2 regions of the Variovorax sp. P2_H12 genome follow, and region 1 is predicted to be linked to the other one. Evidence: predicted binding sites of a transcription regulator. Region 1 holds the regulator's gene; the other holds the start of a gene.
What was found. Region 1 encodes FNR, which switches genes on or off when oxygen is low (the NO sensors DNR and NnrR bind a similar motif). Its sites were predicted from a motif close to TTGATNNNNATCAA; they were not measured.
Positions count from the first base shown of each region.

Region 2: AC1DYK_RS07840 (universal stress protein) is a predicted target of FNR. The motif match lies at 2,287-2,300, and genes of this name have one in related genera.

Region 1 is NZ_JBFUFO010000023.1:40,968-48,474, forward strand. It holds gene hemN (oxygen-independent coproporphyrinogen III oxidase) at 130-1,542, opposite strand; gene fnr (fumarate/nitrate reduction transcriptional regulator Fnr) at 1,667-2,383, shown strand; gene AC1DYK_RS18120 (hypothetical protein) at 2,364-2,609, opposite strand; gene AC1DYK_RS18125 (FixH family protein) at 2,614-2,889, opposite strand; gene ccoG (cytochrome c oxidase accessory protein CcoG) at 2,909-4,348, opposite strand; gene ccoP (cytochrome-c oxidase, cbb3-type subunit III) at 4,359-5,276, opposite strand; gene AC1DYK_RS18140 (cbb3-type cytochrome oxidase subunit 3) at 5,273-5,419, opposite strand; gene ccoO (cytochrome-c oxidase, cbb3-type subunit II) at 5,431-6,057, opposite strand; gene ccoN (cytochrome-c oxidase, cbb3-type subunit I) at 6,067-7,506, opposite strand.
Region 2 is NZ_JBFUFO010000009.1:26,328-33,834, forward strand. It holds gene AC1DYK_RS07825 (TraR/DksA family transcriptional regulator) at 1-342, opposite strand, end outside; gene AC1DYK_RS07830 (zinc-dependent alcohol dehydrogenase family protein) at 439-1,434, opposite strand; gene AC1DYK_RS07835 (BON domain-containing protein) at 1,522-2,181, opposite strand; gene AC1DYK_RS07840 (universal stress protein) at 2,442-3,263, shown strand; gene AC1DYK_RS07845 (hypothetical protein) at 3,294-3,875, opposite strand; gene AC1DYK_RS07850 (cytochrome C) at 4,149-4,478, shown strand; gene AC1DYK_RS07855 (bifunctional aminoglycoside phosphotransferase/ATP-binding protein) at 4,478-6,025, shown strand; gene AC1DYK_RS07860 (universal stress protein) at 6,140-6,562, shown strand; gene AC1DYK_RS07865 (carbohydrate kinase family protein) at 6,578-7,507, opposite strand.

The sequences.
Region 1 (7,507 bases):
CGCGCCACCCACAGCGCATGAAACCGGCGCAGCCCAATGCCAGGGATACCGCGGAACCGGCTTTGCCGGGCCGCTGGTATCGCCCCCTCGAGGGGGGCGCCGCAGGCGCTATCGGGGGTGGGCTTCACTTCAGACGATGCGCGAGAAGCGCGTGCGATTGCGGTCGGCCTGCAGGTAGCGGTCGAACACCATGGCGATCGCGCGCACGAAGAACCAGCCCAGGGGCGTGACCTCGATGGAGCGATCGCCCAGGGTCACCAGGCCCTGCGCCGCGAGCGGTTCGAGCGCGGTCAGTTCGGCTGCGAAGAGGTGCTCGAAGTCGATCAGGTGGGCCGCGCCGACGGCCTCGAAATCCACCCGTCCCTGGCACATGATCGCCATGATCACGGCGCGCCGCAGCACGTCGTCGCGCGTCAGCGCCAGGCCGCGCACCACCGGCAGGCGGCCCTGGTCGAGGAGGTCGTAGTATTCCTCGAGCGTCTTCGCGTTCTGGCTGTAGGTGGCGCCGATGCGGCCGATCGCCGACACGCCCAGGGCCACCAGGTCGCAGTCCGGCTGCGTGCTGTAGCCCTGGAAGTTGCGATGCAGCCGGCCCTGCCGCCGGGCGACCGCCAGTGCATCGCCGGGCAGCGCGAAATGGTCCATCCCGATGTAGACATAGCCCGCGGCGGTGAGCGCGGCGATCGAGCGCGACAGCATCTCGACCTTGGCGCCGGCATCGGGCAGGGCTTCGGTCGCGATGCGGCGCTGGGCCTTGAAGCGCTCGGGCAGGTGGGCGTAGGCATAGAGCGCGATCCGGTCCGGCCGGAGCGCGCAGACCTGCTCCAGCGTGCGGTCGAAGGACGCGGGGCTCTGGCGCGGCAGTCCGTAGATCAGGTCGACGTTGACCGAATCGAAGCCCAGCCCGCGGGCCACCGCCATCAGGTCGAACACCTGCCGGGCGGGCTGGATCCGGTGCACCGCCTTCTGCACTTCCGGGTCGAAGTCCTGGACGCCGAAGCTCAGCCGGTTGAAGCCCAGCTCGGCCAGCGTCACGAGGCGCTCGCGGTCGACGGTGCGAGGGTCGATCTCGATCGAATGCTCCCCGTCCGGCGACAGCGTGAAGGCGCCGCGAAGCATGGCCATGAGTTCCCGCAGGCCGGCATCGTCGAGGAAGGTCGGCGTGCCGCCGCCCAGGTGCAGCTGGCGGACGACCGCGCCGCGGCCGAGCTTCTCCACCTGCAGCGAAATCTCGCGAGACAGGTAGTCCAGGTACTCGCGCCCCTTGCTCTTGTGCCGGGTCACGATCTTGTTGCAGGCGCAGTAGTAGCAGAGCGATTCGCAGAACGGAATGTGCACGTACAGCGACAGCGCCCGCGCGCTCGCGCCGGCCCCGCCGCGCTGCTCGAGGGCCTGCGCGTAGTCGTCCGCCGTGAAGGCGTCGACGAAGCGATCGGCCGTGGGATAGGACGTGTAGCGCGGGCCGGCGCAGTCGAAGCGGCGCAGCACGGTGGACGGCGGCGCCAGGGCCGGCGTGAGGGCGGGAGCGGAGGGGGGGAGCATCGCGGGCGGCGGCAAGGGCTGTGGTGTGTCACTATGCCGCCGTCACGATCTGCAATCATTGACCTGCATCAAGCATCCACCCCGCTCCCCGTCGGACAATCCCTCCATGACCTCGACTGCATCAATGAAACCCGAAAATATCAAGGTCGCCTGTTCCAACTGCAATCTGCGCGAGCTCTGCATGCCGGTGGGCCTGAATCCGGGCGAGCTGCAGCGCATCGACGACATCGTCGCGACGCGGCGCAAGATCAAGCGGCGCGAGACGCTGTTTCGCAACGGCGAGGCCTTCACCTCGCTCTATGCGATCCGCACCGGGGTGTTCAAGACCCGCGTCACCAGCGAGGACGGCCGCGACCAGGTCACGGGCTTCCAGATGGCGGGAGAGATCATCGGGCTCGACGGCATCGTCAACGACCAGCACACCTGCGACGCCGTGGCGCTGGAGGACTCCGAGGTCTGCGTGATGCCCTTCGAACGCATCGAGGAGCTGTCGCGCGAGATCACCGCGCTGCAGCGCCACGTGCACCAGATCATGAGCCGCGAGATCGTGCGCGAACACGGCGTGATGCTGCTGCTGGGCAGCATGCGGGCCGAAGAGCGGCTCGCCGCCTTCCTGCTGAACCTGGTCCAGCGCCTGCACGCGCGCGGCTTCTCGCGTTCCGAGCTGGTGCTTCGCATGACCCGCGAGGAAATCGGCAGCTACCTCGGGCTCAAGCTCGAGACCGTGAGCCGGACCCTGTCGAAGTTCGCGGCCGAGGGCATGGTCGAGGTCGAGCAGCGCAACGTGCGCATCGTCGATCCCGAGGCGCTGCGCCGCATCGTCAATCCGCCGGGCTGTTGATCTCGCGCGCCGACAGGGTCAGCAGCAGGGTCAGCGCGCCCGCCCCCATGGCCAGCAGCCAGAAGACGAAAAAGCCGACCGTGTAGACGGCCTGGCGCGAAGCACCGAGCGCCTCGCCGCGCCAGTTCAGGTCGCCCGGGTCGACCAGGGCGAACACCAGCACCTCGAGCGCGCAGGCCAGCAGGAAGGCCGGCCAGAGAATCCACATCCAGCGGCGCGTCTGCATGCACTCACTCCTTCGGCAGCGGCACGGCGCTGCCCGGTGTCGCCGCGTGGTTGCGCCCGGCCACGGCCGGCATCAGCTTCTTGTCGGCCAGGGTGCGGTTGATCTCCACGCCCTTGCGGTAGTAGTCCTGGTCCACCACCGGGTCGGGCGTGGCGATCGCCAGCCACAGGGTGACGAAGCTCGCGACCACCACCACGCCCGGCCCGCCGATCACCATCCACACCAGTGGGAAGCGGTACCACGGAGGGCAGGGTTTCATCGCGTCGTTGTCGTGCGTCATCTCTTGGTCCTTGGGTTGATCAGCGCGGTACCAGGAACACCGCGGGCTCCGAGACACTGGCATTGCCGCTTTCGGCGCGGACGTCGAAATGCACCTTGTGCGAACCCGCCGCTGCCGCCCCATAGGGTAGCTGCAACCGGACCGCGACCCAGCGCGACTCCGCCGGCGCGACCTCGACCACGGGCTCCGAGGACACCTTCAGCCCCTCGAGGCCGCCCGCAGCGATCCGGTAGCGCTGCACCTGTTCGGTGGCATTCATGATCTGCAGGCGGTAGACGTTCTCGAGCTGGCCGCCTTCGACGATGCGGGCCAGCGACGCGCGGTCGCGCACCACGTCGACCTTCAGCGGCGTGCGCGTCACCAGGCTGGCGAGCAGGCCGATGCACAGCGCCGCCAGCACCCCGGTGTAGATCAGCACCCGCGGCCGCAGCACGCGCCGCAGCACCTGCCGCGGCGTCCAGCGGCCGGCCATGCCGTTCTGCGTGGCGTAGCGGATCAGGCCGCGCGGCGTGTCCATCTTGTCCATCACGATGTTGCAGGCATCCACGCAGAGGCCGCAACCGATGCACTCGTACTGGAGGCCTTCGCGGATGTCGATGCCGGTCGGACAGACCTGCACGCACAGATGGCAGTCGATGCAGTGGCCCAGCGGCGCCGCGGTCGATGCGCGCCCTTTCGCCGGCACGCCGCGAGGCTCGCCGCGCGCGGCGTCATAGCTCACGATCAGCGTGTCGCGATCGAACATCGCGCTCTGGAAGCGCGCATAGGGGCACATGTACTTGCACACCTGCTCGCGCATGAAGCCGGCGTTGCCGTAGGTCGCGAAGCCGTAGAACAGCACCCAGAAGATTTCCCAGGAACCCATCGTCGTGTGCAGGAACGACATCCCCAGCTCGCGGATCGGCGTGAAGTAGCCCACGAAGGTAAAGCCGGTCCACAGGCCGATGGAGATCCAGACCACGTGCTTGAACCACTTCTTGACCAGCTTCTCGGCCGACATGCCGCCGCGATCCAGGCGCATGCGCGCGATGCGGCTGCCTTCGATCTTCTCTTCGACCCACATGAAGATCTCGGTGTAGACCGTCTGCGGGCAGGCATAGCCGCACCACAGCCGGCCCGCCACCGCGGTGAACAGGAACAGCGACAGGGCCGAGATCACCAGCAGGCCCGTGAGGTAGATCAGGTCCTGCGGATAGAGCACCAGGCCGAAGATGAAGAAGCGCCGCGCGCCGAGGTCGAACAGCACCGCCTGGCGCTGGCCCCACTCGAGCCAGGGCAGTCCGTAGAACACGAGCTGCGTCGCGAACACCAGCGCCCAGCGCCAGCGCGCGAAGTAGCCGCTGACGCTGCGCGCATAGATCTTCTCGTGTGCCGCGTAGAGGCCGACGCTCTTCTCGGCCGCCACGATCGGAATCACCGTGCGAGGGGCCGGCTTCGGCGCGGGCATGCGATCGGTCATGGCGTCGGGCTCACTGGGCCCCTGTGGCGGGCTTGTTCGACAGTCCCCAGACGTAGGCCGTGAGCACGTGGATCTGGGCCTCGGTCAGGCGGCCCTGCTGCGCCGGCATCTGGTTGACCTTGCCGCCGTTGATCATCGCGATGATCGATTCCTGCCCGTAGCCGTGCAGCCAGATCCTGTCGGACAGGTTCGGCGCGCCGACCGCGGTATTGCCCACGCCGCCGATGCCGTGGCAGGCCGCGCAGGTCGTGAACTTGCTCTTGCCGAGGCCGGCGCGGACCGAGTCGTGCGGGCTGCCCGACAGGCTCAGCACATAGTTGGCGAGATTCTTGACGTCCTCGGCCGAGCCGACCGCCTCGGCCATCGGCGGCATCGTGCCGATGCGGCCGAGCGCGATGGTCTCGTGGATCTTGTCGGGCGTGCCGCCATGCAGCCAGTCGCCGTCGACCAGGTTCGGGAATCCCTTGCTGCCGCGCGCGTCCGAGCCGTGGCACTGCGCGCAGTTGTTGAGGAACAGGCGCTCGCCGATCGCCATGGCGCCCGCGTCGCCCGCCAGCCGCTCGACCGGCTGGGCCGAATAGGCGGCATAGACCGGGGCCAGTTCGGCGTTGGCCTTGTCGACCTCCTTCGCGTACTCGCCCTCGGTGGTCCAGGCCAGCGTGCCGCGGTAGCTGCCCAGGCCCGGGAAGACGACCAGGTAGCCGATCCCGAACACGATGGTCAGCACGAACAGGCCCATCCACCAGCGCGGCAGCGGGTTGTTCATCTCGCGCAGGTCCTCGTCCCAGACGTGGCCGGTGGTGTTGTCGTCGCCGGCCGGACCGCGGAAGCGCGCGGTCCACCACAGCAGCAGCGCGCAGGCCAGGATGCCGCCCAGCGCGATGGCGGTCACGAAGTGCGACCAGAAGTTGGTGGTGAAGTCGCTCATGAGGGGTCCTCTTCGAAGGGGAGTCTTGCGGCCTCTTCGAAGGCCGTCGCGTTGCGGCGCGAAAAGGCCCAAACCAGGATGCCGATGAAAGTGGCGAACGATGCCAGCGTGGCGGCGATCCGCAGGGTGGTGACGGTGTCCATCGCTGCGCTCCTTACTTGAGTGCCAGGCCGAGCGACTGCAGGTACGCGACCATCGCGTCCATCTCGGTCTTGCCCTTGACCTCGGCCGGTGCGGCCGCGATCTGGGCGTCGGTGTAGGGCACGCCCACTCGGCGCAGGGCCGTCATGTGGGCGGATGCCTCCGCGCCATCGAGCGGCGCCTTCTCGAGCCAGCCGTAGGCCGGCATGTTCGACTCGGGCACCACGTCGCGCGGATTGTTCAGGTGGATGCGATGCCACTCGTCGCTGTACTTGCCGCCCACGCGGTGCAGGTCGGGCCCGGTGCGCTTGCTGCCCCACTGGAATGGATGGTCGTAGACGAATTCGCCGGCCACCGAGTAGTGGCCGTAGCGCAGCGTCTCGGCGCGGAACGGGCGGATCATCTGCGAGTGGCAGTTGTAGCAGCCCTCGCGCACGTAGATGTCGCGGCCCGCGAGCTGCAGCGGCGTCAGCGGCTCCACGCCCTTGACCGCCTCGGTGGTCGACTTCTGGAAGAACAGCGGCACGATCTCGACCAGGCCGCCGACCGCGATCACCAGCAGGATCAGCACGATCATCAGGAAGTTGTTGGTCTCGATCTTCTGGTGCGAGAAGCCGGATTCGGGGGTATTCGAACTCATGGCGTTTCCTCAGGCGTGGGCAATGGCGGTCTGCGGGATCGGCGACGGCTTGCTGAAGCCCGAGATCACCGTCATCCAGACGTTCCAGGCCATCACCAGCATGCCGCCCAGGTACAGCAGGCCGCCGATCATGCGCACCACGTAGTAGGGATAGGTGGCCTTCACGCTCTCGACGAAGGTGTAGGTCAGCGTGCCGTCGGGATTGACCGCGCGCCACATGAGACCCTGCATCACGCCGGCGATCCACATCGCGGCGATGTACAGCACGATGCCGATGGTCGACATCCAGAAGTGCAGCTCGATCGCCTTCACGCTGAACATCTCGGTGCGCCCGTACACGCGCGGGATCAGGTAGTAGAGCGAGCCCATCGAGATCAGCCCGACCCAGCCGAGCGCGCCCGCGTGCACGTGGCCGACGGTCCAGTCGGTGTAGTGCGACAGCGCGTTGACGGTCTTGATCGACATCATCGGACCCTCGAAGGTCGACATGCCGTAGAAGGACAGCGAGACGATCAGGAAGCGCAGGATCGGGTCGGTGCGCAGCTTGTGCCAGGCGCCCGACAGCGTCATCACGCCGTTGATCATGCCGCCCCAGCTGGGCGCCAGCAGGATCAGCGAGAACACCATGCCGATCGACTGGGTCCAGTCGGGCAGCGCCGTGTAGTGCAGGTGGTGCGGGCCGGCCCACATGTAGGTGAAGATCAGGGCCCAGAAGTGCACGATCGACAGCCGGTACGAGTACACCGGCCGGCCCGCCTGCTTGGGCACGTAGTAGTACATCATCCCGAGGAAGCCGGCCGTGAGGAAGAAGCCGACCGCGTTGTGGCCGTACCACCACTGCACCATCGCGTCCTGCACGCCGGCGTAGGCCGAATAGCTCTTCATCCAGCCCGCGGGGATGGCCGCGCTGTTGACGATGTGCAGCAGCGCCACCGCGATGATGAAGGCGCCGTAGAACCAGTTGGCGACGTAGATGTGGCGAACCTTGCGCATGCCGATGGTGCCGAAGAACACGATCGCGTAGGCCACCCAGACCAGCGCGATCAGGATGTCGATCGGCCATTCGAGTTCGGCGTATTCCTTGCCGCTGGTGTAGCCCATCGGCAGGCTGATGGCGGCGGCCACGATCACGGCCTGCCAGCCCCAGAACACGAACGAAGCCAGCGCCGGCGCGAACAGCCGGACCTGGCAGGTGCGCTGCACCACGTGGAAGCTGGTCGCCATCAGCGCACAGCCGCCGAAGGCGAAGATCACCGCATTGGTGTGCAGCGGCCGCAACCGTCCGTAGCTGAGCCACGGGATGCCGAGGTTGAGCTCGGGCCAGGCCAGCTGCGAGGCGATGATGACCCCCACCAACATGCCGACCACGCCCCAGACCACCGACATGAGAGCGAATTGCCGCACCACCGTGTCGCTGTAGACCGGCGCAGGAGAATTCGGAGCATGCATC
Region 2 (7,507 bases), on a different contig from region 1:
GCAAGCGGCGCAACGGATGGCCGTGGGCTGGGCCAGGAGTCGCTCGCGCGGAATTCCCTCGCCGCAGTCGGCGCAGATGCCGTAGAGGCCGTCGACCATGCGCTGCTGCGCCAGTTCGATGTCATGCAACCTCGCACGGTCGACCTCGATCTCGGCGAAATGCACGTCGTCCAGTCGCTCGGCCTCGGCGTCGTCGGCATGGCTGTGGACCTCATGGTCGGTGGCGGGCGCGCCGGTCCCGGCATGCGCTGCGGCACTGTGAAGCTCGTCGAGCACGCGACGCTTCAGGCCGTCGAGTTGCAGGGCCAGGGCCTTGCGGTCCGATTCAGTGAGAGGGGTCATGGGAGGTGTTCGTTGGATGGGGCTTGGTGATCTTCGCCGCCCTCGGACTGCCCCGGTTTGACGGCCGTCAAATCGCTGCGATCGCGGTCGTATTCGTCACGCTGGGGGGAGCAGCACCGCGGCACCCCGCACGCGGCCGGCCCGCAGGTCAGCCATTGCCTCGTTGGCCTGCGCCAGCGGGTAGGTCGTGACGTGGACCTGCGGCGGATGCGACTGCACCAGCGCGAGAAACTCGCGCGCATCGCTGCGTGTCAGATTGGCCACCGACACGAGCCGTCGTTCCTCCCACAGCAAGCGGTACTGGAACGAGGGAATGTCGCTCATGTGAATACCGCCGCAGACCACGCGCCCGCCTTTGCGCACCGCTTGCAAGGCCAGCGGCACCAACTCGCCGGCGGGAGCGAAGATGATCGCGGCGTCCAGCGGCGCGGCCGGCATTTCGTCCGAGCCTCCGGCCCAGGCGGCGCCGAGGGTTCTCGCGAAGGCCTGGCCTGACGTGTCGCCAGGGCGCGTGAACGCGTAGACCTGCCGGCCCTGCGCGGCAGCCACCTGGGCGATCAGGTGCGCGGCGGCTCCGAATCCGTAGATCCCCAGGTGCCGCGCGTCATTGCCTGCCGCCTTCAGGCTGCGCCACCCGATCAGGCCGGCGCAAAGCAAGGGCGCGATCCGGGCCGGCTCCTGGTTCAGGCCGCCTAGCGGCAGACAGAATTCGGCCTCGGCGACGACGTGGCTCGCGAAACCGCCGTCGCGGTGATAGCCGGTAAAGCGCGGCGTGTCGCAAAGGTTCTCCCGGCCGGCGGCACAATAGGCGCAGTGCCCGCAGCTGTGGCCAAGCCACGGCACGCCGACCCTGTCGCCGATGCGATGCCCCTGGACGCCCGCGCCGAGCGCCTCCACTTCGCCGACGATCTCGTGGCCCGGCACGATGGGCAGCAGGGGCAGCGGCAGGTCGCCGTCGACCACGTGCAGGTCGGTGCGGCAGACCGCGCAGGCCAGCACGCGAAGACGCAACTCACCGGCGGCAGGCTCCGGGAGCGGGCGTTGCTCCATCCGCAGCGGGTGGCCGGCGGCCTGAAGGACCATCGCCTGCATCGTTGCCAGCCCCCGTCCGTCATTCGATCGCATGTGCGGCTCCGGAGAATCCGAGTAGGCAGGGAGCGACCCGTGCGACTCGCATGGTCAGGGTTCGACAAGGAGGTTGTTCACCACGCTCGCGACGCCTGGCGCCGACCAGGCGGCACCCTGCGCGGCCTTGCGCTCGGCCCAGGACCGGACCCTGCCTCGCAGGGTGACCTGGCCGCCGTTGACGATGACCTCGATGTGCTCCGAATCACGGTCGGCTTGGCGGTGCAGGGCCTCCTTGATCTTCTTCTCGATATCGACCGGCGAGAACCTTGCCTTCACCTCGACCAGGTCGGTGACGCCCTTGACACCCAGCAGGTCGCGCACGGCGACTTCGGCGGCCCTGCGCTGGTATTCCCATTCGACCCGACCGCTGAGCGTGAGCCAGCCGTTTTCCACCATCGGACGGATCGCCTCGTCGGGCACGAGCACGTTCCATTCGAGCGCACGCTCCGCCGCCAGGGCGATGTCGGCGTCGGTGCGCTCGAAGTTGGGCGCAAGCTTGACCGACATTTCGATGGCGAGCGCCTTCACGCCCCTGACGCGCTGCGCCGCGCGCTCGATGGCGTGCTTCTCGGCGTGACTGGCGGGATGGCCGGTCAGGGTGACCACGCCGTCCTTGACGATGATGCCGATGTCGGTGGCGGCGGTCGTGATGACGGGGTCGAAGTTCAGCTCGGCGACGATGTCGCTTCGCAGCATTGCATCGGATTTCATGAGGGGGTCCTTTCCTTGGTCGGTCGAAGCGGAAGCTGTCGCCGCGCCCGGATTCGCGCGCGTGGCGCCCATAGGCCTACTTTAGGAACAACAGCGCGGCCGGGCTTGCGCTGGATCAAGCGGTCGTCCGCGCCTCAGACCGCGCGCTTCGCCGGTAGTTCAGGCGGGATACGCGTCGTGATTTGACGCCGCGCAAGGCGAGGCGGTGCCGATCGCGCTAAGTTGCCTGCATCCCACACTTGGATTTCGAAGGAGTTCCCATGCAAGCACCGAAGACGATCCTGCTTCACCTGGACGGTTCAGCGCGCGCCGCGGAGCGCGTCAAGGTCGCCCGGCAACTGGCTGAGGCCTTCGATGCCGAAGTCACGGGCTTGCCATGCACGCTGTCAGCGCTCATGCGCTTTCCCTATGCGGTGGAAGGAGCGGCAGAAGCCGTGGCGATCATGCTGGAGCTCGACCAGGAATGCCGGGACAAGGCCTATGCGACTTTCATGGCAGCCGGGGGCGGCTCGCCGCGCCTGCGCTGGGCCGAGCCGATGAGCGATGCGCCCTGGGGCTTCGCCCGGCGCGCCCTGTATGCCGACCTGTTGATCCTGGGCCAGCGCGACGCTGACGACCCCGCCGCCGCCGAACTGCCGGCCGACTTCCTGCCGAGCGTGCTCGTCGAGAGCGGCCGGCCCGCGTTGGTGCTGCCTTACACGGGGCCGATCGCCCCCATCGGGCGCACCGTGCTGGTGGCCTGGAAGGAGTCGCGCGAGGCCGCGCGCGCGGTGTCGGCGGCGCTGCCCTGGATGAGGCAGGCGGAGTCGGTGCACGCGGTCAGCTACGGCGAAGCGGCGGGCGCATCCTTGCAGAGCCTGCAGGACTATCTGGGGCGGCAGGGCGTGAGCGTCTCCGTGCGTCCGGGCGGCCCGGAAGGGGGTGATGCCGGCGAGAAGCTTCTGTCGACGGCCGCGGACATGAGCGCGGACTTGCTCGTGATGGGGTGCTACGGCCACAGTCGCGCGCGCGAATGGGTATGGGGCGGTGCCACGCGATCGATCCTCCAATCCATGACGCTGCCGGTGCTGATGTCGCATTGAGTCGACTGCAGGCACGGGCCTTCGTTCGGGTCATTTTCCCGCGGGCTGCGCAGGGGTGGACCTGGACCCTTTGGCGGCCTCCATCGTCTCTCGCGCGGCATCCCTCGCGGACAGCGCGGCGGCACGCGTGGCCTCCTCGGCGTTCTGCAATGCGTCGCGTGTCGACTGCGCCGCCTTCTCGGCCTCCTCCTTGCTTGACGCCATCACCTTTCTCGCCGCTTCTTCGGCCAGGTCGAGTGCTTCCTTGGTCGCCGCCGATGCCTTCCTGCTTTCTTCCTCCGCCTCGCGCACGGCTTTCTCGGCGGCGTCGAGGGCCTTCCCGGCTGAAGCGGTGGCCTTCTCCTGGAAGCGGTTCGCCGCCTCGGCGGCCTTCTGCGCTGCGCGCCGGATGCCTTCCGCGATTGCCTTGGAGATCTTTCCGGCGTCCATCTTGCCCTGCTCGGTTGCCGCCTTGGCCGCATCGGCCGCCTTTTGCGCGGCGATCTGTGCCTCTTGAGCTGCCTTGGCCGCGGCGTCCCTGGCTTTCTGGGAGGGCGTCGCTGGCGGGTTCAATGGACCGGGTGGGGTGTTGTCCGTCGCGTATGCCGACGCGCTCAAGACGAGGATCCACACGGCGAGAAGACTCTTTGATGTCATGGTTGCTCTCCGACGGATGAGCCGCGAACCCCTCTGTCGAGCCGATCGGCGATCCCGCCGAAGACGGAAGCGGCCAGGGAACAGCATGACGTTAAGCCGGATGGGCATGCAAGAACTTGATCGCGCGCAAGCCCGCCAGCATCGGCGGCGATTCAGGAGAGAGTTGCGTGCCGATTGCGCTGCGTCAAGCTGCAAGCCCTCACGTGTGCGATTCTCGGTCCTGCCCTGTTGAAAGCGAGGAGCGACACCATGTCAACCCACCCACTGACGGCATGCGTTCTGGTCGGCGCGGTCCTGTTCGGTCCCCCGGCGGGTGCTCAATCGCGCGGAGAACTCTTGTACGCGACGCATTGCATCGCCTGCCACACGACGCAGGTGCATTGGCGGGACCGGAGATTGGCCATCGACTGGAACAGTCTCCAGGCGCAAGTGGCGCGCTGGCAAGCCGCAGGTTCGCTGAACTGGAGCGACGAGGACATCATTGCAGTCACGTCACACCTCAACGAGCGCTTCTACGGATTCAAGTTGCCCCCCGGTCCACCGGTGGTGCTGACGCCAGCCGGAGGCGGGCGCCGTTGATGGCGATGCCACGGGCGGATCGCACGCTGGTGACGGCGCTGCGTGAGCACCTGCGCTCTGAAACCGGGCAGGCGGTCGCGCTGATCGAGACCCACATCTCGTGGGTGTTGCTGACCGATCAATTTGCCTACAAGCTGAAGAAGCCGGTTCGCCTGTCCTTCGTCGACTTCGGCACGCTGGCGGCGCGCAAGCACTTCTGCGAGGAGGAACTCCGGCTCAACCGCCGACTGGCGCCCTCGATCTACCTCGAAGTGGTGCCCGTGTGCGGCACGCAGGAGGCGCCACACCTGGGCGGCGAAGGCGCCATCGACTTCGCCGTCTGCATGCGGCGCTTTCCGGAGGACGCGCTGCTGCGCAACCTGCTTCTGGCGGGGCGGTTGAGGACGGATCATCTCGTGCGTTTCGCGCAGCGGTTGGCGGCATTCCATGGGCAAGCGCAGCCCGCGCCGCTGTTCTCGGAGTTCGGCGCGCCGGAGCAGGTGCTGCGTCCGATGACCGACGCGCTGGCGACCCTGCAGGCCGAATACGGCGCCGATCGGCTGCAGGCGGTGCGGACCTGGGTGGCCGAGCGGAGCGCGGGGCTTCGCACGGCATGGACCGGACGACAGCGCGAGGGCGCGGTGCGCGAATGCCATGGCGATCTTCATCTGGCCAATGTGGTGCTCATCGGGACCGAACTGACCGCGTTCGACTGCATCGAGTTCGATCCTGCGCTGCGCTGGATCGACGTGATGAGCGACGTGGCCTTCCTCACCATGGACCTGAAGGCGCACGGGCGCAGCGACCTCGCGCACCGCCTTCTCGACGCTTATCTGCAGCACAGCGGCGACTATGCCGGCGTGCAGGTCTTGCGCGTGTACGAGGTGTATCGGGCGCTGGTGCGCGCGATGGTGGCCTGCCTGCGTGCGCGGTCGGTCGGCGCAAGCGCGCAGCCGGTCGATCCCGACTATCTTGCCTGCGCCGAGGCGCTTGCGGCGCGCGACGCGGCTCCGGCGCCCCGCCTGATGATCACGCACGGGCTGTCCGGCGCGGGGAAATCCACGATCGCGGCGGAGCTGCTGGCGGTCGCGGGCGCGATCCGCATCCGCTCCGACGTCGAGCGCAAGCGGCTCTTCGGCCTGGCACCCCTGCAGCGATCGACCGAGCAGGCGGTGGACATCTACACCCCCGAAGCGACCCGACGGACCTTCGAGCGGCTGGCGGCCTGCGCGCGCACGGCACTGGAGGCCGGCTATCCGGTGATCGTCGACGCGGCCTTCCTGCGGCGAGACGAACGGATGGCGTTCCGGGCGCTGGCGGCCGAACTGCGCGTGACTTTCTCGATCCTTCACTGCCAGGCCACCGAAGCGCAGCTGCGCCAGCGGGTGGTGGCGCGCCGGGCCAGCGGTACCGATGCGTCGGAGGCGAACCTGGCGGTGCTGGAGCGGCAGTTGGCCACCCACGAGGCGCTGGATGGCGAGGAGCGGGCGATGACGCTGGATGTCGCCACCGAAGAGCCACTGGATGTCGCGTCGCTCCTTGACCGCTGGCTCGCCCGGGCCCGGTGACCGCGGTGACCGGCTTCGGATCGACGGCGCATCGCGCCCTTGACCTGGCGCAAGCCATGCGGATGGCGCCTCGGCGAACATCGAGCCTTCCAGAACTCTCGACAGGAGAACACCATGAAGATTCTTCTTGCCGTCGACGGCAGCGACTACACGAAGCGAATGCTCTCCTGCCTGGGCGCGCACAAGGAGTTCTGGGGCGCAGGCCATGACTTCACGGTGTTCCATGCGGTCCTTCCGGTCCCTCACCGGGCGGCGGCGTTCGCGGGACCGGACATCGTCCATGGCTACTACGACGACGATGCCCGGGTCGTGCTCGACCCCGTGCGTGCGCGCCTGGCGGCGGAGGGAATCGAAGCCAGGTTCGTACACAAGGTGGGACATCCGGCGGAGGAGATCGCGTCGTACGCCGAGTCGGGCAAGTTCGACCTGCTGGTCATGGGGTCGCATGGCCAGGGCGCCCTGGCGAACCTGGTGCTCGGCTCGGTCGCCACCAAGGTGCTGGCGCGCTGCGCGGTGCCGGTGCTGCTGGTGCGCTGACGGGCTGCAGTCCGCTCAGGGCTTGAGCTCGCTGCGCCGCGGCAAGTCCGCGCCCCGGCGCGAACACGTGATGGCCGCCGCGGCGACGGCGAATTGCAGGGCCATGCGCAGGCGGGCGACGGACAACGACGCGATGGCGCCGATCGACAGGCTGTCGTGTTCGGCCAGCCAGGTCAACAGCGCCGCCTGGAAGGTGTCGCCGGCACCGACGGTGTCCACCACCGGCAGCGCGACCGCGGGCACGCTCACCGAGCCGGACCGCGTCCAGGCCACCGCGCCGTCGCCGCCGCGCGTGACCACGACGAGGCCCACGCCGCGCGCTATCGCATCGTCGGCGAACTGCTGCAGGCCTGTGCCTGGCGACAGCAGCGAGAGGTCCTCCTCGCTGATCTTGAGCAGGTGCGTGCGCGGCAGCATCCACTGCAGCATGTCGCGCCAGCGTGCCAGGTCGGGCTCGACGTTGAGCCGGATGTTGGGGTCGTAGCAGATCGGCGTGCGCGCGTGCTCGCGCGCCACCAGCGCGCGCAGCGTGGAGGCAATGGGCTCGACCACCGCGGCGTACGAGCCGATCTGGACGGCGCGAATGTCCGCGGGCAGCGAGGCGAGTGTGTCGACTCCGAGTTGTCGGTCGGCGCCGCCTTCGCCGTAGAAGGCGTACGAGGGAACGCCTTGCGCATCGAGCCCCACCAGTCCCAAGGTCGTGGGGGCGTCGACCCGCGCCACCGAAGCGGTGGCGACGCCTTCGTCCTGCAGCGCGCGCATCAGGCGCTCGCCGAGAAAGCCGCGCGACAGCGCGCTGAAGAAGGCCACGGGCTGCCCCAGACGCGCCAGTCCCACCGCGACGTTGAAGGGTGAGCCGCCGACGCGCGCATCGAACGCCATTCCCGTGGGCGTGTCGCCGCTGGCGAACACATCCATCAACGCTTCTCCGCAGACGAGGAACAT